DNA from 3 places in the Streptomyces sp. NPDC048718 genome. Region 3 is predicted to be linked to each of the others. Evidence: riboswitches for the same ligand, from Rfam matches in the RefSeq annotation. Region 3 holds a riboswitch; each other region holds the start of a gene.
The links. Region 3 has a riboswitch for cobalamin ahead of ACGFRB_RS32510 (cobalamin biosynthesis protein). Riboswitches for the same ligand answer to the same signal wherever they lie in the genome.
Positions count from the first base shown of each region.

Region 1: linked by a shared signal. The riboswitch ahead of ACGFRB_RS08295 (ribonucleoside-diphosphate reductase subunit alpha) and the one ahead of ACGFRB_RS32510 (cobalamin biosynthesis protein) in region 3 are both predicted to bind cobalamin.
Region 2: linked by a shared signal. The riboswitch ahead of ACGFRB_RS24870 (ABC transporter substrate-binding protein) and the one ahead of ACGFRB_RS32510 (cobalamin biosynthesis protein) in region 3 are both predicted to bind cobalamin.

Region 1 is NZ_JBICVG010000004.1:1,471-9,288, forward strand. Features, by position in the region: gene ACGFRB_RS08295 (ribonucleoside-diphosphate reductase subunit alpha) at 1-2,039, opposite strand, end outside; cobalamin riboswitch at 2,173-2,305, opposite strand; gene ACGFRB_RS08300 (GNAT family N-acetyltransferase) at 2,354-2,872, opposite strand; gene ACGFRB_RS08305 (hypothetical protein) at 2,916-3,524, opposite strand; gene mctP (monocarboxylate uptake permease MctP) at 3,629-5,251, opposite strand; gene ACGFRB_RS08315 (DUF3311 domain-containing protein) at 5,248-5,505, opposite strand; gene ACGFRB_RS08320 (GntR family transcriptional regulator) at 5,821-6,585, opposite strand; gene ACGFRB_RS08325 (extracellular solute-binding protein) at 6,871-7,818, shown strand, end outside.
Region 2 is NZ_JBICVG010000014.1:27,882-35,699, reverse strand. Features, by position in the region: gene ACGFRB_RS24880 (ABC transporter ATP-binding protein) at 1-115, opposite strand, end outside; gene ACGFRB_RS24875 (iron chelate uptake ABC transporter family permease subunit) at 112-1,125, opposite strand; gene ACGFRB_RS24870 (ABC transporter substrate-binding protein) at 1,203-2,264, opposite strand; cobalamin riboswitch at 2,332-2,535, opposite strand; gene ACGFRB_RS24865 (TerD family protein) at 2,699-3,283, shown strand; gene ACGFRB_RS24860 (enoyl-CoA hydratase-related protein) at 3,582-5,315, shown strand; gene ACGFRB_RS24855 (hydrogenase expression protein HypE) at 5,371-6,453, shown strand; gene ACGFRB_RS24850 (nickel-dependent hydrogenase large subunit) at 6,577-7,818, shown strand, end outside.
Region 3 is NZ_JBICVG010000027.1:39,362-47,179, reverse strand. Features, by position in the region: gene ACGFRB_RS32530 (cobyrinate a,c-diamide synthase) at 1-449, opposite strand, end outside; gene cobO (cob(I)yrinic acid a,c-diamide adenosyltransferase) at 443-1,051, opposite strand; gene ACGFRB_RS32520 (putative cobaltochelatase) at 1,051-3,180, opposite strand; gene ACGFRB_RS32515 (cobyric acid synthase) at 3,317-4,915, opposite strand; gene ACGFRB_RS32510 (cobalamin biosynthesis protein) at 4,912-5,931, opposite strand; cobalamin riboswitch at 5,963-6,097, opposite strand; gene ACGFRB_RS32505 (hypothetical protein) at 6,250-6,471, opposite strand; gene ACGFRB_RS32500 (anion permease) at 6,490-7,779, opposite strand.

The sequences.
Region 1 (7,818 bases), on a different contig from region 3:
AAGTCCTGCACGGAGCCCGAGGACTCGCGCAGCGCCTCGCGGGTCTCGGCGTCCCAGACGCCCAGCCGCTTCAGCTCGTCCACCAGGTACGCGTTGACCTGGAGGAACTCACCCGACAGCGTCTCGCGCTTGAAGAGGTTGGAGACCTGCGGCTCGATGCACTCGTAGACACCGGCGATCGAGGCGATCGTCGCCGTCGGCGCGATCGCGAGCAGCAGGCTGTTGCGCATGCCGACCTCGGCGATCCGGGCCCGCAGCGCGGCCCAGCGCTCCGGCCAGGTCAGCTCCACGTCGTAGTGGTCGGGGTGCAGCACACCTCGCGCGGTGCGGGTCTTGTCCCAGGCGGGCAGCGGACCGTTGCGCTCGGCGAGGTCGGCGGACGCCTCGTACGCGGCGAGCATGATCCGCTCGGAGATCCGGGTGGACAGCGCCCGCGCCTCCGCCGAGTCGAACGGCAGCTTCAGCTGGAAGAAGACGTCCTGGAGACCCATGGCGCCCAGGCCCACCGGACGCCACCGGGAGTTGGAGCGCCCGGCCTGCTCGGTCGGGTAGAAGTTGATGTCGACGACCCGGTCGAGGAAGGTGACGGCGGTGCGGACGGTCGCGTCGAGACGCTCCCAGTCCAGTTCGCCGGTGGCCGTGTCGACGAAGGCGCCCAGGTTGACCGAGCCGAGGTTGCACACGGCGGTCTCGCCGTCGTCCGTGACCTCGATGATCTCGGTGCAGAGGTTCGAGGAGTGGACGACCGAGCCGGGCTCGGCGGTCTGGTTCGCGGTCCGGTTGGCGGCGTCCTTGAAGGTCATCCAGCCGTTGCCGGTCTGCGCGAGGGTACGCATCATCCGGCCGTACAGCTCGCGGGCCGGCAGCGTCTTGCGGGCCAGGCCCTTCGCCTCGGCCGCGACGTACGCGGCGTCGAACTCCGCGCCGTACAGGTCGACCAGCTCGGGCACGTCGGCCGGGGAGAACAGTGACCAGTCGGCGTCCGCGTTCACCCGGCGCATGAACTCGTCGGGGATCCAGTGCGCCAGGTTGAGGTTGTGGGTGCGCCGGGCGTCCTCGCCCGTGTTGTCGCGCAGCTCCAGGAACTCCTCGATGTCCGCGTGCCAGGTCTCCAGGTAGACCGCGGCGGCGCCCTTGCGCCGGCCGCCCTGGTTCACCGCGGCGACGGAGGCGTCCAGCGTCTTCAGGAACGGGACGATGCCGTTGGAGTGGCCGTTGGTGCCGCGGATCAGCGAGCCGCGGGCGCGGATGCGGGAGTACGCGAGACCGATGCCGCCCGCGTGCTTCGACAGGCGCGCGACCTGGTGGTAGCGGTCGTAGATGGAGTCCAGCTCGTCCTTCGGGGAGTCGAGGAGGTAGCAGGACGACATCTGCGGGTGGCGGGTGCCGGAGTTGAACAGCGTGGGGGAGGACGGCAGGTAGTCGAGCCGGCTCATCAGCCCGTACAGCGCCGCGACCTCCTCCAGCGCGCGCACGCTGTCGTCCTCGGCGAGACCGGCGGCGACCCGCAGCATGAAGTGCTGCGGCGTCTCGATCACCTTGCGGGTGATCGGGTGGCGCAGCAGGTAGCGGGAGTACAGGGTGCGCAGACCGAAGTACCCGAAGCGGTCGTCGCCGGCCGGGTCGATCGCGGCGTCGAGCCGGTCGGCGTGCAGGGCCACGAATTCCGCGGTCCGGTCGGCGATCAGACCCTCGCGGTGACCGGTGGCGACGGACTCGGAGAAGGAGACCGCGCCCTGTCCGGCCGCCTCCTCGGCGATGGTGAGCGTGAGCAGCCGGGCGGCGAGCCGCGAGTACGCGGGGTCCTCGGCGATCAGGCCGGCCGCCGCCTCGGTGGCGAGTTCGCGCAGCTCCGCCGTGTCCGAGCCGGGGTGCCGGCCGCGCAGCGCGGCGGCGGCGACCCGGCCGGGGTCGGTGTCGGTGAGGTCGGCGGTGAGGTCGGTCAGGATCCGCAGCAGCGCGGTTCCGGGGCCGTCGCTCTGGGCCGCGATCTCCTCGGAAGATACAGCCGAAGCCGGATCGGCGGGCGCGATGGTCACTGGGGGCTCTCCCTCGCTCGGCTCGTGGCCTGCACGGGGGATACGGGGACGAGCGGGGGCCGGGATACGCGCGGCGCGCCGCGTCCACCGGCCCACTCCGCGAGGCCCGGACGTCTGTGGCACCCGGAACGGACGGACCGGGTGCGCTGTCCACAGGTCTTCGGACTCCGGCCGCGCGAAAGAGCACGAACCATACCGTTGCGGGACAGTTCCGGATTTCCACCGGATTCCCCTGCGACGACAGCGAGGACGAGCATACATGTGGGGGGCGCCGCTTGCGGCACCCCCCACATGTTGTGTCCCGGCGTCAGGCCTCAGACCGTGTCCCGCAGCTCCAGACCGTAGGAGAGCAGGGTGAAGTCCACCCCGGGAACGGGCTGCCAGTCCCGCTCGGGGGCCCGGACGAAGCCGAGCCGGGCGTAGACCCGGTGCGCTTTGGTCATGGTCCGCTGAGTGGACAGGACGATCCGCGCGCAGCGGGGGACGGCCCGCGCGCGGTCCACGCACGCCCGCACCAGCGCCTCGCCGACGCCCCGGCCGCGGGCCGCGTGGTCGACGGCCAGCATCCGGAATTCGGCCTCGTCCGCGCGGGCGGTGTCCGCCCACTTCTCGCCCCCGGTGGTGAAGGTCACCCCTCCGAGGACCGTCTCCGCCGCGTCGACCGCGACGAGCACCTCCGCCTCGGCGGCGCGCCCGGCCACGTCGCGCAGCAGGTCCGTATAGCCGTCGGCCTCGCCGAACGCCAGGAAGCCGTCGTCGCGGTAGGCCCGTACGGTGATCTCGCCGAGGCGCTCGTAGTCCTCGGGGCGCGCTGCTCTGATCGTGAAGTCCATGGAGGCCAGTCTGTCGGGGGCAGAGGGCCGGCGCGGGAGAATTTCAGCCACCGACCCCCACGCTGTTGTCGGGCGCGCCGTCGCCCTCCGCGGGCAGATCGCCGCGCTGTACGGGTGCCCCGCCGCCCGCCGGCTTCTCGGGCAGCACGTCGTCGAGTTCGCGGGCGTCGGCCCGGTGCGCCCGCTCGGCGGCGGCACGCAGCCGGTCCTTGCCGACGGTGAGCGGGGCGCCGAGGGTGATCCGTACGCCGTCCTCGACGCGGATGTACGTGTGCTGTCCGTCGGACGTGCGGTACCAGCCGGGCTTCTCCGGCGCGCAGGGGGCGGACTTCGGGGAGGCGGCGCAGTCCTGGTCGGTGAAGGTGCCGCGATCGGCGCCGAGGGTGACCTGGGTGCCGTCCTTGGCGACGTACGTGGCCTGGAAGCCGTCGTCGCCCATGACGCCGACCGACTGGCGGGCGAGGGTGAAGCCCTCGATCTCCGTGACGTACACATGGTCCAGGGAGAGCTGCGCGTACCCGGCGCGCTCCTCCAGCTCGGCCTGGGAGGGGGCGCCGGCGATCACGCTGCCGCAGCCGGTGAGGGCCAGCGCCAGGGGCAGGGCCAAGGGCAGAAGCAGCGGGCGGCTGGTCAAAAACGTACGAGAGTTCATCCGTTCATACTCGCGGGAGAACGGGCGGGGCCGCCGGGCTTTCCCTCGGGAAGGCCCGGCGGCCCCGGAACTGCTCCGTGTCGCTGTCGCGGTCGGCCGAGGCGTCAGTGCCCGGCGCCGACCTTCGGCAGCTCGGTGACGACACCCTTGTCGCCGGCGTCCGCCGTGTAGTCCTCCGGCGAGGTCTCGTCGACCCCGTCCGGCGTCCCGACGGCGCGCAGCACCAGGGTGAGGACGACGGTGACGATCACGTTCAGGGTGAAGGCGGTGAGGCCGATGTAGCCGATCTCGCCGATGCCCGGGATCTCCGCCGACGAGCCGCCGAAGTGCTTCTGCGTGGGGCTCGCCACCCCGTATGCGGCGGCTGTGCCGTAGATCATGCCGACGCCCCAGCCGACGAGCAGCGCCCAGCGGTGGAACCAGCGGGTGAACAGGCCGCCGACCAGGGCCGGGAAGGTCTGCAGGATCCAGATGCCGCCCAGCAGCTGGAAGTTGATGGCGACGGTCTTGTCCATGGTGAGGACGAAGATCAGGGCGCCGACCTTCACCAGGAGCGAGACCAGCTTGGAGACCTTGGTCTCCTGCTCGGCGGTCGCGTTCGGCTTGATGAAGTCCTTGTAGATGTTGCGGGTGAAGAGGTTGGCCGCGGCGATCGACATGATCGCGGCCGGCACGAGCGCGCCGATGCCGATCGCGGCGAAGGCCACGCCCGCGAACCAGTCCGGGAACATGTCCTCGAAGAGCTGCGGGATGGCGAGCTGACCGTTGCTCACCTTCACCCCGGCCGCGATCGCCATGAAGCCGAGCAGCGCGAGCAGGCCCAGCATCAGCGAGTACAGCGGCAGGATGGTGGTGTTGCGGCGGATCACGTTGCGGCTCTTGGAGGAGAGCGTCGCGGTGATCGAGTGCGGGTACATGAACAGCGCGAGCGCCGAGCCGAGCGCCAGCGTGGCGTACGTCCACTGGCCCGCCTCGCCGGGGGCCAGCGTGCCGCGCGGCTTGCCGGTGGCGGGGTTGGTCGTGGCGAACGCCTCGCTCGACTTGGCGAAGATCTCGTCGAAGCCGCCCAGCTTGATCGGGATGTAGATGATCGCCACCGCGATGACGATGTAGATCAGGGTGTCCTTGACGAACGCGATCAGCGCGGGCGCCCGCAGACCGGACGAGTAGGTGTACGCGGCCAGCACGCCGAAGGCGATGAGCAGCGGCAGGTCCTTGACGAACCAGTTGGTGTTCTCGCCGCCGCCGACGCCCATCACGTCCAGGACGGCCTGGATGCCGACCAGCTGGAGCGCGATGTACGGCATGGTCGCGAGGATGCCGGTGACGGCGACCGCCAGCGACAGACCCCGGGAACCGAACCGTCCGCGCACGAAGTCCGAGGTGGTGACGTAGCCGTGCTTGTGGGAGACCGACCACAGGCGGGGCAGGAAGGTGAAGATCAGCGGGTAGACCAGGATGGTGTACGGCACGGCGAAGAAGCCGGCCGCGCCCGCCGCGTAGATGGCCGCCGGGACGGCGACGAAGGTGTACGCGGTGTAGAGGTCGCCGCCGAGCAGGAACCAGGTGATCCAGGTGCCGAACGAGCGACCGCCCAGACCCCATTCGTCGAGGCTGTTCTCGTTGGTGGGGCGGCGCCACTTGGCCGCCAGGAAGCCCATGACCGTGACGGCCAGGAAGAAGAAGATGAAGACGCCGAGCGCGACGCCGTTCACGCCGTCCTTCACTTCGCGTCACCCCCCTTGCGCGCACGCTGGTCGGACTGCCACAGCAGGTAGGCGATCACGGTGAGAGCCGTGGAGATGAGCACCCACAGCATCTGGTACCAGTAGAAGAACGGGATGCCGATGAAGGTGGGGTCCACCTTCGCGTAGGAGCCCACCCACAGCATCGCCACGAAGGGTGCGACGAGGAGGAGCCCGATCACCACCCTCAGGGGTGTGACGACTGGTGGTTTTCCTTGTTGCGTGGCTTGTGACATGGCCGTCCGTCCCCTTGGTGATCACCGCGTAATGGGTGGGAAATCTAGGGGACGGGCTCACCTCCGCGTAACCCTTTCCCGCATAACGGATGCGACTCGCCAGGGACTCGTTTTCGATTGAATCCGGCCATATCTGGTCATGATTGGCCTGGAGTAGACCAATTAGTGTCGCCAAATCTCAATATGTGGACCGGATGTGGCGAGAGCGCTTCCGGTGCGTGGCGTGAAAACGGCGAACGGCCACGCTCCGCAAGGGGGAGCGCGGCCGTTCGCCGCGGCAGGGGGAAAGCGGGAGAAAACGGGAGGGGTCGCGGGTCAGTCCAGCGGGCGCTGGAGGCGGGCGACGAACTTGTACCGGTCGCCCCGGTAGACCGAGCGCACCCACTCGACCGGCTCGCCCCGCCGGTCCACGGAGTGGCGGGAGAGCATCAGCATCGGCAGACCGACATCGGTGCCGAGCAGCCCGGCCTCGCGCGGGGTGGCCAGCGAGGTCTCGATGGTCTCCTCCGCCTCGGCCAGGTGCACGTCGTACACCTCGGCCAGGGCCGTGTAGAGCGAGGTGTACTTGACGAGGGAGCGGCGCAGCGCGGGGAAGCGCTTGGCCGAGAGGTGCGTCGTCTCGATCGCCATCGGCTCGCCGCTCGCGAGCCGCAGCCGCTCGATGCGCAGCACCCGGCCGCCGGGGGAGATGTCGAGCAGCCCGGCGAGGGTGTCGTCGGCCGTCACGTACCCGATGTCGAGGAGCTGGGAGGTGGGTTCGAGGCCCTGGGCGCGCATGTCCTCGGTGTACGAGGTGAGCTGGAGGGCCTGGGAGACCTTGGGCTTGGCCACGAAGGTGCCCTTGCCCTGGATGCGCTCAAGGCGGCCTTCGACGACCAGCTCCTGGAGGGCCTGGCGTACGGTGGTGCGCGAGGTGTCGAATTCGGCGGCCAGGGTGCGCTCGGGCGGCACCGGGGTGCCGGGCGGCAGGGTCTCCGTCATGTCGAGCAAGTGGCGCTTGAGGCGGTAGTACTTGGGTACGCGCGCGGTGCGGGTGGCGATCCCGCTGTCCGTCTCCGTACTGCCCGCGTCCGTGGCCATGGCCCGCCTTCCCGACTCCTGTGCTGCTGCCGTCACCGGCTCCTCCGTCTGTCGCGGCTCACATGGTGGCACGGACCGGTCGAGGGTCATCGCCCTCCCTCAGGTGTCGGTCCGATAACGGACGCGACTGCCCTTCTTATACACCCTTGACACCCCTAAAGGTCTAGGCCAAGCTCCGGGTACTGGTCTAAACCATTAAAGACCAGGTCCCGGCCCCACAGCTGTACTCGACGTACGTCTTCGCGTGGTGGGTCAGGGGGAGCAGGCATCCCTGAGGAGGGTGGCGTGAAGCGCAAGCTCATCGCGGCGATCGGTGTCGCGGGCATGATGGTCGGTATCGCGGCGTGTGGTGGCGGCGACGACAAGGGCGGTGCGAAGGCCGGCGGCGACGCCAAGGAGCTGACCGTCTGGCTGACGGTCGACGCCCAGAACAACTGGCCGGAGCTGGTCAAGGCCGCCGACGACACGGTGGCCAAGAAGCACCCGGGCATCAAGATCAAGCACGAGTACTACGGCTGGCCGGACAAGAACACCAAGCTCGACGCGGTGCTCGCGACCGACAAGGCCCCGGACGTTGTCGAGATGGGCAACTCCGAGATGATCAGCTACATGGCCAAGGGTGCCTTCGCCGAGGTCGACCCGTCGAAGTTCGAGAACTCCGACAAGTGGCTCGACGCCCTCAAGGACTCGGTCACCTACAACGGCAAGACCTACGGCGTCCCGTACTACGCCGGTGGCCGCGTGGGCACCTGGCGCAAGGACGTCGCCACCGAGGCGGGCGTCAAGGCCGCCCCGAAGACCTGGGCCGAGCTGACCGCCGCGCTCGACGCCATCCAGAAGAAGAAGGGCGACAAGTTCAGCGCCTGGTACCAGCCGTCGCCGGACTGGTACGCCGCGATGTCCTTCGTCTACGACGCCGGCGGCTCCATCGCCAAGCAGGACGGCGAGACCTGGAAGGCCAACCTCTCCTCCACCGAGTCCCTCAAGGGCCTGACGGAGTACAAGAACATCGTCGACAAGTACATGCACGGCGACAAGACGAAGGACGAGGCCGACCGTCCCGTCGTCTTCGGCCAGGGCAAGTCCGCGACGATCTTCGCCGCCGGCTGGGAGGGCGCCACCGCCGCCGACCCGAAGACCGACAAGGTCGGCGGTCTGAAGGACAAGCTCGAGAACTTCGTCATGCCCGGCCCGTCCGGCAAGAACCTCCCGGTCTTCCTCGGCGGCTCGGAC
Region 2 (7,818 bases), on a different contig from region 3:
CCGTGCCCGGACGCGCCACGATGCTCACCCCGTCGACGACGAGGACACCGCCCGCCGAGCGCGCGACCCGGTCGGCCCGCAGCCCGCCCCGCCCGGCCGCCGCCACCCCGCTCACCGCCCGCCTCGCGCGTGCGTACGGGACAGGACGAGAACGAAGACCGGCACCCCGATCAGCGAGGTCACCACGCCGACCGGCACCTCCTGCGGGTCGAGTACGGTACGGGCCACGGTGTCGGCCCAGACCAGAAAGACCGCCCCGGCCACCGCCGTCAGCGGCAGCAGCCGGGCGTGCCCGGGACCGGTCAGCGCCCGGACCGCGTGCGGCAGGACCAGGCCGACGAAGCCGATCGCCCCCGCCGAGGAGACCAGCACGGCGGTGAGCAGCGCGGTCACCGACAGCAGGATCATCCGGGTCCGGGCCACCTGTACCCCGAGCGACGTCGCGGCGTCCTCGCCGAACGCGAGGGCGTCCAGCGTCCGTACGGATCCGCCGCACACCAGCAGGGCCGCCACCAGCGCCGCGCAGCCGGCGCCGGCATCGGTCCAGTCGGCGCCGGCGAGCGAGCCGAGCAGCCAGAACAGCACTCCGCGGGTGGTCTCCGCGTCGGCGGCGGTCATCACCACGAACGAGGTGAGCGCGGAGAACAGCTGCATCACGGCGACCCCGGCGAGCACGACCCGGTCCGTCCCGCCGCCGAGGACCCGGCCGAGCGACACGACCAGCGCGAACGAGCAGACCGCGCCGAGGAACGCGCCCCCGGTGACGGACAGCGCGCCCCCGCCGAGGCCGAGCACCACGACCGCGACCGCCCCGGTCGACGCGCCCGAGGAGACACCCAGGACGAACGGATCGGCGAGCGGATTGCGCAGCAGCGACTGCAGCACCGCGCCGCACACCGCGAGCCCGGCGCCGCACACGGCCGCGAGCAGGGTCCGGGGCAGCCGCAGGTTCCAGACGATGCCGTCCCGGATCGGGGTGAGTCCCGAGGAGCCGCCCGACAGGTGGGCGGTGACCACGGAGCGCACCTCGGCCACCCGGATGTCGGTGGGGCCGATGGTGAGGGCGACGGCGACCGACGCGCACAGCAGCGCGATCCCCGCCGCCCCGGCGACCGGTGACAGCAGCCGGGGCCGGGACCGGAACCACGTCCTGGGCCGGAACCACGTCCTGGGCCGGAACCACGTCCTGGGCCGGGACCGGGTCACTTCGCGAATCCGTACGTCCGCAGTGCGGCGGCCACCTTCTCGATGCTCTCGACGGTGCGCGGGGTGGGGTTCAGCGCCTGGCCGCCGAGGATCACGTACCGCTTCTTCCGTACCGCCGTCATGTTCCTGGTGACGGGGTGGGATTCCAGGAACTCGATCTTCTTTGCGGCGCTCTCGGCGGACTGCGCCTTGCGGGTCAGATCGGCGATCACCAGGACGTCCGGGTCCCGCTCGGCCACCGTCTCCCAGTTGATCTGAGGCCATTCCTCATGGGTGTCGTCGAAGACGTTGCGCACCCCGAGGGTCCGGCTGACGATCCCGGGCGCTCCGCAGCAGCCGGCCATGTACGGCCCCTGTGAGTCGGAGTACCAGTACAGGACGGAGGCGCGCCCGAAGCCCGCGCCCGCCGTCGCCTTCGTGACCCGGTCCCGCAGCTCGCCGACGAGTTCCCCGGCGCGCTCGGGCACCCCGAACACCCGGCCCAGGTCGCGTATCTCGCCGTACACGTCGTCCATCGTCAGCGGCCGGGTACGGACCCCGTCGCCGTCACCGCTGTTGTCCTTGCCGACGCAGTCGGAGGGGGAGAGATACGTGGGCACGCCGAGGGCGCCGAACCGCTCGCGGGGCGCCACGCCGCCCTTGCCCAGGGTGTAGAGGAACGAGGCGCTGACGAAGTCGGGTTCGGTGTCCAGCACCTTCTCGAAGGAGGGATAGCGCTCGGCGAGCCGGGGGACCTTGGCGTTCTCTTTCTCCAGGCCCTTGAGCACCGGGTCCGTCCAGGTGGCCGTGCCCACCATGCGGTCGGCGAGCCCGAGCGCCAGCAGGATCTCGGCCGAGCCCTGGTCGAGGGCGACGGCCCGGCTCGGCGGGCGGTCGATCGTGATCCGCTGTCCGCAGTTGTCGAGCGCCACCGGATAGCCGGAGGCGGCCCCCGCCCCCGCCGCCGAGGACGCGGGAGCCGGAGCGGCGGCCGGCGGCCTGCCGGCGCCGCAGCCGGTGAGGAGTACGGCACCGGCCAGAAGCGGCACGGCGAAACGGGCGGGGTGTGCGAGGGGCACGGGAGAGTCCTCTGTGTCCACGGCTCATGCGCGAAGCCTGTCGTACGGTGCTCCCCGGACCGCCTGTCAGGGCGCCGGGGCCGCCAGCAGGTCTTCGGACTCGGGTTCGTCCGGACGGAACGCCTTCCCAGGTCCGTCGGGACCCAGTGGCCGTGCTCCGCCCGTCACCCTTACCGCTGCGCGTCAGTTCCGGACTCCCACCGGATTCCCTGACCCGTGTACCTACGTTGTTCGTACGTACAAAGGTGCGACTGGCCTGGGCAAATTACCACAGGCTTGACAATCGACAGGGGGCCGCACCGGTGGTCCCCGGCCGTCGCCCGGCGCCGTCACCGGTGCCGATCGCGTATCAAAAGGGGCCCCTCCGTGGGGAACGGACGCGCGGTCAGGCACACTCTGCGGGGACTGGCCCCTTCGACTGAGGATGACCGCGCATGATCACGCTGACCAAGGAAGACGGCCCCGCGGACCTGGACGGGGTGACCCATCTGTCCATCGGTGTCTCCTGGGACCCCACCGCCGGCAGCTCCGGCGGCGTGCTGGGCCGGCTGCGCCGCAAGACCGGCACCGACCTCGACCTGATCGCCATCGCCATGCAGGGCGGCGACCCGGTCCGGCTCGCCGGGCTCGACTCGCTCGACCCGATGGGCAACGGTTCGCTGCTGCACAGCGGCGACAACCAGACCGGCCACGGCGACGGCGACGACGAGACGGTGACCGTCGAGTTCGCCAAGCTCCCGGCGCCCATCACGTCGATCGTGTTCGTCGCCGCCGCGTACAAGAAGGGCAGCTCCTTCCAGAAGGCCCGCAACATCAGCTTCAAGGTCTACGACGCGACCGGCGGCAGCTCCCAGCAGGTCGCCGACATCTGGCCCAGCCTGCTGACCCAGGACAACGCCTGCGCCGTGGCCAAGGCGACCAGGATAGGCGGCGTCTGGAAGCTCGAAGTGATCAACGAGACGGGCAAGATCAAGCAGGGCGACGAGCACGCCCTGATGCGCTTCGCGGTCAGCAAGTAGCCGGTCCCCAAGGCGGTGTACGGGCGAAGGCGAAGCCCCCGTGCACCGCCTCCGTACACCTGGCTCGCCCGGCACCCTGCGCGTCCTTTACGCGGGGCCCTCCGCGCGGCCCCGCTCCCACCGCGTCCGCCGGAGTGGCGAGCGGGCCGCCAAGTGGTCGGAAATCGCCTCCCGATCGAGTGAGCCGGGAGATGCGCCGCCGTCCGCGCCGCCCGGGATGTCCGACGATCGCCAGGGGTGTCCGGCACCCGCCTGCCGTCCGGTGCGGGGCCTTCCCCGACGATCCGGAAGGGCGGCCATGCGCGTTCTGCTCATCGCCAGCGGCTACAACTCCCTCACCCAGCGGGTCAGGGCCGAGCTGGGGGACCGCGGGCACGCCGTCTCCGTCGAGATCACCCCCGACGGGGACGCGGTACGGGCCGCCGTCGGACGGCACACGCCCGACCTGGTCCTCGCCCCCATGCTGAAGACCGTCGTGCCCCGCGACGTGTGGTCCGGCCGCCCCTGTCTGATCGTCCATCCGGGGCCGGTGGGCGACCGCGGACCGTCCTCGCTGGACCGGGCGATCCTCGAGGGCGCCACCGAGTGGGGCGTGACCGTCCTCCAGGCCGCCGAGGAGATGGACGCCGGCGATGTCTGGGCGACGGCCGGCTTTTGCGTCCCGGAGGCGGGCAAGAGCGACCTGTACCGCAACGAGCTGTCCGACGCGGCCATGACCGCCGTCCACCTCGCCGTCGAACGGTTCGCCGCCGGAGCCCGGCCGCGCCCGCAGACCGGGCCGGTGCGCACCCGTCCCTTCCTCCGCCAGGAGCAGCGCCGCATCTCCTGGGAGGAGGACACCGATACGGTCCTGCGCACCCTGCGCGCCGCCGACTCGCAACCCGGTGTGCCGGACGAACTGCTCGGAGCCGAATGGTTCCTGCACGGCGGCCACCCGGAGGACGGCCTGCGTGGCCGGCCCGGTGAACTGCTGGCGGCCCGCGGCGGCGCGGTCTGCCGCGCCACGGCGGACGGCGCCGTGTGGCTCCCCGAACTGCGCGCCCGCACCGGCCCCGGCGCGGCGCGGGCCTGCAAACTGCCCGCCACCTTGGCCCTCGCCCTCGCGGGCCGGCTGCCGGGGCTCCCCGAGCCGCCCCTGTCCCGCCGGGCGCCGACGTCACCGGATACGCCGACACCAGCGCCGGCGCCGGACCGGACCTGGTCCGACATCCGCTACCGCGAACAGGGCGCCGTCGGGGTGCTGTCCTTCTCCTTTCCCGGCGGCGCGATGAGCACCGGCCACTGCCGCCGCCTGCTGCGGGCGTACCGGACCGCCTGCCGCCGCCCCACCTCCGTCCTCGTCCTCGGCGGACAGCGCGACTTCTTCTCCAACGGCATCCACCTCCACGTGATCGAGGCGGCCGCCGACCCGGCCGCCGAGTCCTGGGCGAACATCAACGCCATGAACGACCTGGTCGAGGCCGTTCTCACGACGACCGACCGGCTCGTCGTCAGCGCGATCGGCGGCAACGCCGCGGCCGGCGGCGTGATGCTGGCGCTGGCCGCCGACGAGGTGTGGTGCAGGTCGGGGTCCGTACTCAACCCCCACTACCGGCGCATGGGCCTTTACGGGTCCGAGTACTGGACCCACACCCTGCCCCGCAAGGTGGGTCCGGCCATGGCGGAGCGCCTCACCCGCAGCGCCCGTCCCGTCTCGGCGTCCGCCGCCCGGATCGCGGGACTCGTCGACCGGGTCGTCGACTGCGCGCCGGGGGAGTTCTCCGCCGAGATCACCCGCTTGGCCGCCCGGCTGGCCACGCACCCGAGCGTCGCGCGCCGCGTGGCGGCGAAGAAGGCGGAGCACGAAGCCCGGGAGGCGTCCAACCCCCTGGCGGCCTGCCGGGAGCGGGAGCTCGGCCGTATGCGGGCGATCTTCGACGACCCCGCCGCGCCGTACCACGCGCTGCGCCGCGCGTTCGTCCGCAAGGAGGGTCCGGCCGCCGGATCGCCCGACGCCCGGGATGCGGACCTGGCCGGTGCGGCCGACCGTTGACTCGTACGCGGGGACATGAGGACGGTCCCCGTTCCCCCTCCGCAGGAGGCGACGCATGAGCACAAGCACGAAGACCCCGGCCGGTCACCAGGGCGCCGCCGCCGGCAGCGACGAGAAGCCGATCCACATCCTCTGGATCAACGCCGGGCTGAGCTGTGACGGCGACTCGGTGGCCCTGACCGCCGCCATGCAGCCGAGCATCGAGGAGATCGCCCTCGCCGGGCTGCCCGGACTGCCGAAGATCGCGGTCCACTGGCCGCTGATCGACTTCGAGTGCGGCCCGGTCGGCGGCGCGGATACGTTCATCGACTGGTTCTTCAAGGGGGAGCGGGGCGAGATCGACCCGTTCGTGCTGGTGATCGAGGGCTCGATCCCGAACGAGAAGATCAAACCGGAGGGCTACTGGTGCGGCTTCGGCACCGACCCGGAGACCGGCCAGCCCATCACCACCAGCGAGTGGATCGACCGGCTGGCCCCCAAGGCGCTCGCGGTCGTCGCGATCGGCACCTGTGCCACGTACGGCGGCATCCACGCCATGGCCGGCAACCCGACCGGCGCGATGGGCGTGCCGGACTACCTCGGATGGGACTGGAAGTCGCACGCCGGCATCCCCATCGTGTGCGTGCCCGGCTGCCCCATCCAGCCGGACAACTTCGCGGAGACCCTGACGTATCTGCTCTACCAGGCCGCGGGTTCGGCGCCGATGATCCCGCTGGACGACCGACTCCGCCCGACCTGGCTGTTCGGCGCGACGGTGCACGAGGGGTGCGACCGCGCGGGCTACTACGAGCAGGGCCAGTTCGCCGAAACCTACGACTCGCCCAAGTGCCTGGTCCGGATGGGCTGCTGGGGGCCGGTCGTGAAGTGCAACGTCCCCAAGCGCGGCTGGATGAACGGCATCGGCGGCTGTCCGAACGTCGGCGGCATCTGCATCGCCTGCACGATGCCGGGATTCCCGGACAAGTTCATGCCGTTCATGGACGAACCGCCCGGAGGCAAGGTCTCCAGCACCGCCAGCCGCGTGTACGGCTCCGTGATCCGCAAGCTGCGGGACATCACCGGCGAGACCGTGGACCGCGAGCCGAAGTGGCGGCACCCGGGCGACCGGATCACCACCGGATACCAGCCGCCGTGGTGACCGGGGCCGACCGCCCCGACACCCCAGCACCCCGAACCCCCCCCACACCCCGACCCCCCGCACCCCCTCATCAATCTCACTGTTCGTGAAAGCGCACCACCGACGAAGGGCACCGTACACACCATGGCACCGGCGAAGACGACAGGGGACGGCAGCGGCCTGGTGGAGATGGCCTGGGACCCCATCACCCGGATCGTGGGCAGTCTCGGCATCCACACCAAGATCGATTTCAAGCAGAAGCGTGTGGCCGAGTGCTACAGCACGTCGTCCGTCTTCCGGGGCTACAGCGTCTTCATGCGCGGCAAGGACCCGCGCGACGCGCACTTCATCACCAGCCGCATCTGCGGCATCTGCGGCGACAACCACGCCACGTGCTCCGTGTACGCGCAGAACATGGCGTACGGAGTGAAGCCCCCGCACCTGGGCGAGTGGATCATCAACCTCGGCGAGTCCGCGGAGTACATGTTCGACCACAACATCTTCCAGGAGAACCTGGTCGGGGTCGACTACTGCGAGAAGATGGTCCGCGAGACCAACCCCGGGGTCCTGGAGCTCGCCGAACGCACCCAGGCGCCGCACGCCGCCGAGCACGGCTACCGCACGATCGCCGACATCATGCGCTCCCTCAACCCCCTGGAAGGCGAGTTCTACCGGGAGGCACTCCAGGTCAGCCGCTACACCCGGGAGATGTTCTGTCTGATGGAGGGGCGCCATGTGCACCCCTCCACGCTCTACCCCGGCGGCGTCGGCACCATCGCCTCGGTCCAGCTCTTCACCGACTACCTCACCCGGCTCATGCGGTACGTGGAGTTCATGAAGCGGGTCGTCCCGCTCCACGACGACCTCTTCGACTTCTTCTACGAAGCGCTGCCCGGCTACGAGGAGGTCGGCCGCCGCCGGGTGCTGCTCGGCTGCTGGGGAGCGCTCAACGATCCCGAGCACTGCGACTTCACGTACGCCAACATGACCGACTGGGGCCGGCGGATGTTCGTCACCCCGGGCATCGTCGTCGACGGCAAGCTCGTGACCAACGACCTCACACAGATCAACCTCGGCATCCGCATCCTGCTGGGCAGCTCGTACTACGACGACTGGGAGGGCCAGGAGCAGTTCGTCACCCACGACCCGCTGGGCAACCCCGTCGACCCCCGGCACCCGTGGAACCAGCACACCATCCCCGCCCCGCAGAAGCGGAACTTCGACGACAAGTACAGCTGGGTGATGTCCCCCCGGTGGTTCGACGGCAAGGACCACCTCGCGCTCGACACCGGCGGCGGCCCCATCGCCCGGCTCTGGTCGACCGCCCTGTCCGGGCTGGTCGACATCGGCTACGTCAAGGCCACCGGACACAGCGTCGTCATCAAC
Region 3 (7,818 bases):
AGGATCACCCCGCCGATGCGGACCCGCGGATCCCAGGACGCGAAGCCGTGCACGAGCGCAGCCACCGACCGGGACTGCGAGGACGCGTCCACGACCAGCACCACCGGCGCCCGCAGCAGCTTCGCGACATGCGCCGTCGAGGCCAGCTCGCCCTGCCCGGCGGCCCCGTCGTACAGGCCCATCACGCCCTCGACGACCGCCAGTTCGCAGCCGCGCGCCCCGTGCGCGAAGAGCGGCGCGATCCGCTCCGGCCCGCACAGGTACGCGTCGAGGTTCCGGCCCGGACGGCCGGTCGCGAGCGCGTGATAGCCCGGGTCGATGTAGTCCGGGCCGACCTTGTGCGGCGAGACCGCGAGCCCCCGGCCCGCGAACGCGGCCATCAGACCGGTCGCGACGGTGGTCTTGCCCGCGCCGGAGGACGGCGCGGCGATGACGAGACGTGCTACCACTCGATGCCCCGCTGCCCTTTCTGACCCGCGTCCATCGGGTGCTTCACCTTCGACATGTCGGTCACCAGGTCCGCGAAGTCCATCAGTTCCGCCGGTGCGTTCCGGCCCGTGATGACGACATGCTGCTGCCCGGGACGCTCGCGCAGCACCTCGATCACCTCGGCCGTGTCGATCCAGCCCCAGTGGAGCGGATACGCGAACTCGTCGAGGACGTAGAACCGGTAGCGCTCCTCGGCGAGATCCCGCTTGACCTGCTCCCAGCCCTCGCGCGCCTTCTCCTCGTGCGACGGCTCGCCGTCGGCCGGGGCGCGCTGGATCCAGGACCAGCCCTCGCCCATCTTGTTCCAGACGACCGTGCCGCCCTTGCCGCTCTCGCCGAGCGTCCGCAGCGCGTTCTCCTCGCCGACCCGCCACTTGGCGGACTTGACGAACTGGAACACCCCGATCGGCCACCCCTGGTTCCAGGCGCGCAGCGCCATCCCGAAGGCGGCGGTCGACTTCCCCTTGCCGACGCCCGTGTGCACCATCACCAGCGCGCGGTTGCGGCGCTGGCGGGTGGTCAGCCCGTCGTCGGGGACGACGGACGGCTGTCCTTGAGGCATTACGCGGCCCTCCTGACTGCGGTGTGCTGTTCCTGTACATCGCGGACGAGCCCGGCGATCGCGTCGGCGCGCAGCTCGTCCAGGGTGACGGCCCCGCCGCCCAGGCCGAGGGCGAGTTCCCCGGCCAGCCCGAGCCGCACCGGGCCCGTCTCGCAGTCGACGACCACGGCGGCGGTGCCGTCCGAGGCGTGCAGCCGCGCGGCGCGGGCGGCGAGCGCCAGCGGCTCCCGGCCACCGGTCGCCCGGCCGTCGGTCACCACCACGAGCAGCGGCCGGCGCGAGGGGTCGCGCAGCCGCTCCACCCGCAGCACCTCACGGGCCGTCAGCAGGCCCGCCGCCAGCGGGGTACGGCCCCCCGTGGGGAGCCGGTCGAGCCGGGCGGCGGCGGCCTCCACCGACGAGGTCGGCGGCAGCGCGACCTCGGCGCCCCGGCCCCGGAAGGTCACCAGACCGACCTTGTCGCGCCGCTGATAGGCGTCGAGCAGCAGCGACAGGACGGCGCCCTTCACGGCGCCCATCCGCTGCCGGGCCGCCATCGAACCGGACGCGTCCACGACGAACAGGACCAGATTGCCCTCGCGGCCCTCGCGGACCGCCTGCCGCAGATCGTCCCGGCGCACCACCAGACCCCGGCCGGTACGGCCGCGCGCCTTCTGGTGCGGGGCGGCGGCCCGTACCGTCGCGGTCAGATGCAGGGAGGTCAGCGCGCCCCGGGGGCGGGTCGCGCCGGTGGTGCGGCCGTGCGCGGTACGGGCCCGGGAACGGCGGCCCGTCGCGCCCTGGCCGAGTCCGGGCACGCTGAGCATCCTCGTACGGAACGGCTCGCCGGCGCCGACGACGGCCCGCTCACCGGAACCCGCGCCCCGGGGCGCGGGCGCGGTGCCGGGCTGCTCGGCGGAGCCGGGTTCCCCGGTCTCCTGCGTCTGCGGGGCTTCGGCCGCCCCGGGGTCCTGGGCCGACTCCCGCGCGGGCGCGTCGCCCTGGGGCGGAATCCCGCCGCCGTTCCCGCCCCCACCGCCGTCGGGGCCGCCGTCTCCACCGGGGCCGCCGTCGCCCGGACCGTCCGGCTCCGGATCGTCGTCCGGCTGCTTTGGCTCCCGCTCCGGCTCCTCGCCCTTGAACCGCTCCAGCGTCTCGTCCAGCTTGGCCTCATCGAGCCCCGGCGCGTCGAACGGGTTGCGCCGCCGCCGGTGCGGCAGCGCGAGCAGCGCCGCCTGCCGTACGTCGTCGGAGGTGACCTCCCGCCGCCCGTCCCACGCGGCGAGCGCGGTCGCCGTCCGGGCCATCACGATGTCGGCGCGCATGCCGTCCACCTCGAACGCGGCGCAGGTCGCGGCGATCTGGAGCAGTACCGCGTCCCCGAGCACCACCTTCGGCAGCAGCGCCCGCGCGGCCGTGATCCGCCCGCGCAGCGCCGTCTCCTCATCCGCCCAGCGCGCGGCGAACGCGGCCGGATCGTCGTCGAACGCGAGCCGCCGGCGCACCACCTCCACCCGCTGCCCGGGGTCCCGGGACGCGGCCACCTCCACGGTCAGCCCGAACCGGTCGAGGAGCTGCGGCCGCAGCTCGCCCTCCTCGGGGTTCATCGTGCCGACGAGCAGGAACCGGGCCGCGTGCCGTACGGAGATCCCCTCGCGCTCGACATGCGACGCCCCCATGGCGGCGGCGTCGAGCAGCAGGTCGATCAGATGGTCGTGGAGCAGATTGACCTCGTCGACGTAGAGGATGCCCCGGTGCGCGTCGGCGAGCAGCCCCGGCTCGAAGGCCCGCACGCCCTCGGCGAGGGCCTTCTCCATGTCGAGCGCGCCGACCAGCCGGTCCTCGGAGGCGCCGACCGGCAGCTCCACCATCCGGGCCGGCCGCTCGTCGGCGGCCGTCGACCCGGGCTCGTGCGGCCCATCCGGGCAGCCCGGGTCGGGGGCGGCCGGGTCGCAGCTGAACCGGCAGCCCGCGACGACGTCCATGGGCGGCAGCAGCGCCGCGAGACCGCGGACGACGGTGGACTTCGCCGTCCCCTTCTCGCCGCGGACGAGGACCCCGCCCACCGCGGGGCTGACGGCGTTCAGGAGCAGCGCGAGGCGCAGATCGTCCATGCCGACGACGGCGGTGAACGGGTAACGGGTACTCATCGGACGGTCGCTCCTTCGAGTCGTACGGAGGCAAGGACGGCGGCGCGCGGGGCGGACACGGCGCGCACGGCGCGAGAAGCGCTCGCGACGCGCGGGGCGTGCGAGGCGCGCAGGGCGCGTGCGGCGTACGGGGCGCTCACGGCGCACCCGGCGGCACGAACGGCAGCCCCTCCGGTACGCCCTTCTCGATCAGCCGGAGCAGCGCGTCCGTGTCGGCGTGCTCCTCGATCAGATCGCCGAGCCGGTCCAGCTGTTCCTCGCGCAGCGTGTCGAACGAGGTGTCCGGCGCCGGGACGAAACGCCGCCCGGCACTCGCCGCGACCTCGCGCAGGAACGCCCGGCGAAAGCCATCGCTCTCCAGCGAACCGTGCCAGTGCGTCCCCCACACCGCGCCCACCCGGCAGCCGTCCAGGAACGGCTCGCCGCCCCGTACGTCCGCCACGCCGTGATGGATCTCGTACCCCTCCACCCGCTCGCCGAGCGCCTCGCCGACCGGCCGCGCCAGCGTCTTCTCGCGCGCGAACCGGACGCGTACGGGCAGCAGACCGAGCCCGTCCACGACCCCGGCCCGCGACTCCACCTCGTCCTCGACGCGCTCCCCGAGCAGCTGGAAACCGCCGCAGATCCCGAGCACCGGCCGTCCCTCGGCGGCCCGCCGCGCGAGCCCCGCCGCGAGGCCGCGCTCCCGCAGCCAGGCCAGCGCCTTCACCGTGCCGCGAGTGCCCGGCACCACCACCAGGTCCGCGTCGGCCAGCTCCTCCGCCCGGTCCACGAACCGCACCACCACGCCCGGCTCCGCGGCGAGCGCGTCGACGTCCGTGAAGTTCGACATCAGCGGAACGGCACAGACCGCGACCCGCAGCACGTCCTCGCCGACCGGCGGCGCCACGACCGACTCGCGGACCGCGCCGCGCAGCGAGATCCGCAGCCCGTCCTCCTCGTCGATGCCGAGGCCGTGGGCGTACGGCAGCACGCCGAGCGTGGGGCGCCCGGTCAGCCCGTCCAGCATGGCGAGGCCCGGTTCGAGCAGCGACACGTCGCCGCGGAACTTGTTCACCAGATATCCGGCGACCAGCCGCTGGTCCTCTGGCGCGAGCAGCGCCGTCGTCCCGAAGAACTGGGCGAACACCCCGCCCCGGTCGATGTCGCCGACCACCACCACGGGCAGCCGCGCGGCCCGCGCGATCCCCATGTTGACGATGTCGCTGCGGCGCAGATTGATCTCCGCCGGACTGCCCGCGCCCTCGCAGATCACCGCGTCGTGGGTCCGCCGCAGCTCCTCCAACGCGGCGAACACCGGCTCGAACAGCTCCCGCCGGTGCCCCTCGGACACTTCGGACCCACTGGTCTGCCCGGCCCGCCCGGCCCGCCCGAAGAACCCGCGGGCGCTCATCTCGCCGACCGGCTTGCCCATCAGGACGACCTGGCTGGACCGGTCGCTGCCGGGCTTGAGCAGCACCGGGTTCATCAGCGCGGTCGGCTCGACCCGCGCGGCCCGCGCCTGCATCGCCTGGGCGCGGCCGATCTCGGCGCCGTCCCGGGTCACGAAGGAGTTCAGGGACATGTTCTGGCCCTTGAACGGCGCGACCTTCAGGCCCTGGCGGACCAGCCACCGGCAGATCCCCGCCGTGACGACGCTCTTGCCCGCGTCGGACGTGGTGCCCGCGACGAGCAGCCCGCCGCCCCGCGCTCCGCTCCGGCCCGCCGTGCCCTTCGTCGTACCGCCGCCCCTCACGCCGCACCCCCGCGCCGGCGCAGCGCGCCCGCGAGGAGCCGGCCGCCGGCACAGCCGGCCAGGGTCAGCCAGGTCACCCGGCGCGACAGCCGTACCGCCCGGTCGATGTCCGCGACCTCGACGGGCCGTCCCGCCGCGTTCAGCACCGGCCGGTGCTCGACCCGCCCGCCGTACGACAGGGTGCCGCCGAGCCGGACGCCGAGCGCCCCCGCGAACGCGGCCTCCACCGGGCCGGCGTTGGGGCTCGGATGCCGGGCGGCGTCCGCCCGCCAGGCCCGCAGCGCCCCGCGCGGATCGTCGCCCGCGACGGTGGCGAGGACGGCCGTCAGCCGGGCACCCGGCCAGCCCGCCACATCGTCGAGCCGGGCCGAGGCCCAGCCGAACCGGCGGTGGCGCGGGGACTTGTGGCCCACCATCGCGTCCAGCGTGTTGACCGCCCGGAACCCGAGCAGCCCCGGCACACCGGCGACCGCGCCCCAGAAGAGGGCGCCGACGACGGCGTCCGAGGTGTTCTCGGCGACCGACTCGACGACCGCGCGGGCCATCGCGGGCCCGTCCAGCGCCTGTGGGTCGCGCCCGACCAGATGCGGCATGCGCTCCCGGGCGACCCCCAGATCCCCGGCTTCGAGCGCCCCGCCGATGGCGCGCGCCTCGCGGCCCAGCGTCGTCCCGCCGACGACGGCCCACACGGAGGCGGCGGTCAGCGCGGCGGTGGCGGTGGCGCTGCCCCGTACCGCGCGGGTCGCGACGGCGCCGAGCGCCACGGCGGAGCCGGCGCACAGCGCGGTGTAGAGGGCGCCCCGGCCGCGGTGGTCCCGGTGCATCCGGTGCTCGACGGCGCCCGCCGCCCGGCCGAACGCGGCGACCGGATGACCGCGCCGGGGATCGCCCACGAGCAGATCGGCGGCGAGGCCGGCGGCCGCTCCGTACGCGAAGAGACGGGGAGAGCGGGTGCGGGAGGCCGCGGGAGAGGAGAAGCGGCGGGTTCGGGGTGTCCTGGAGCCGTTGCCGGGCATGGCACAGTGTCCTCACTCAGGGTCCGCGCCCTGGATCGACGTGATCGGCGGCGAGAGTTCCTGACTCCCGGCCGCGAGGACCGGTCACAGTGGCGGGACCGTGCCGGAATCACACCGGACTTCCTCCCCATGCCGCCGTAATGGCCCCGGCAGTCCACCACGCGGCCGGAAGGCCCGTCAACCCGCGCTTGACCTGCGCCTGGTCACTGTGCGCAGTGCCACGAACCCGCATACGCCGTCTGGGCGGCCCCACCCGGAGGTGGGGCCGCCCAGACGGCGTGGTGTGCGCGCGTGTTCGTGGTGCTCGTCGGTGTCCGGTCAGGCGACGATCAGGTAGATGCCGTAGGCCACGGCGGCCGCGCAGAGCGCGAAGCAGGCGTACGCGCCGGTACGGGCCAGAGTGGCCGAGCCGCCCGCGGCGGTGGCCCGCTCCTGCTTGGCGAGCGCGGCGACACCGAGGGTGAACAGGCCCACGAGGGCGACGGTGGTCACGAGGCTGACTCCGAAGACGGAGCCGAGAGCTGCCCAGTCGATCTTCATGTGCGTGCTTCCAGTTCCTTAGACCGCGGCGGCGGGAGCGGCCGGCGGGGCGGCCGGGTCCGTCGGGCCGGGGGAGGGGATGGTGGTCTTCAGGGCCTCGTCCTTGACGGCGGCGACGGAGCCGGCCGGCGGGGGCGGGGTGACGGCCGCGATGGCGGTGGTGACGACACCCGCCGGCTCGACGTCGGCAGCGGCCGGGGCGTCGAGGTCGTCGGCGGTCACGTTGTGCTGGTCGACCGGCTTGCGGCGGGACAGCGACCAGATCACTCCGGAGCCCGCGATCAGCAGGACGGCGACGGTGACGATGCCCCAGTCGCCCTGCTTGGTGAGGAACTCGGCGCCGGCGCCGACCAGGCCCGCGGCGGGCAGGGTCAGACCCCAGGCGGCGAACATCCGGGTGGCGGTCGACCAGCGGACGACACCGCCCTTGCGGCCGAGGCCCGCGCCCATCACGGCACCCGAGCAGGACTGGGTGGTGGAGAGGGAGAAGCCGAGGTGCGAGGAGGCCAGGATGACCGTCGCGGCGCTGGTCTGGGCGGCGAAGCCCTGCTGCGGCTGGAGGTCGGTGAGGCCCTTGCCCATGGTGCGGATGATGCGCCAGCCGCCGAGGTAGGTGCCGAGCGCGATCGCGACACCGGCGGAGGCGATGACCCAGACCGGCGGGTTGGAGCCGGGGACGAGGACGCCGTTGGCGACCAGGGCGAGGGTGATGATGCCCATCGTCTTCTGGGCGTCGTTGGTGCCGTGGGCGAGCGAGACGAGACCGGCGGAGGCGATCTGGCCGGCCCGGAAGCCCTTGGCCGTGGCCTTGGCCTCGGGGGCGGCGTTGATGCGGTACGTCAGCTTGGTGGCCACCATCGCGGCGAGGCCGGCGACGATCGGGGCGGCGACCGCGGGGAGCAGGACCTTGGTGACGATGGTCGAGCCGTTGACCGCGGACCAGCCGGCGGACATCACCGCGGCGCCGATGAGGCCGCCGAACAGCGCGTGCGAGGAGCTCGACGGAAGGCCGAGCAGCCAGGTCAGCAGATTCCACAGGATGGCGCCGACGAGCGCCGCGAAGATCACTTCGGTGCGGATGCCCTCTTCGTTGATGATGCCGCCGGAGATCGTCTTGGCGACCTCCACGGAGAGGAAGGCGCCGACGAGGTTCAGCACGGCGGACATGGCCACCGCCGTCTTGGGCTTGAGAGCACCGGTCGAGATGGTCGTCGCCATCGCGTTGGCGGTGTCGTGGAAACCGTTCGTGAAATCGAACACGAGAGCTGTCACGACCACAATGGCGAGCAGCAGCGTGATGTGTTCCATTTACCCAGGCAATCGTTTGACGTCAGTGGCGCGTCGAAC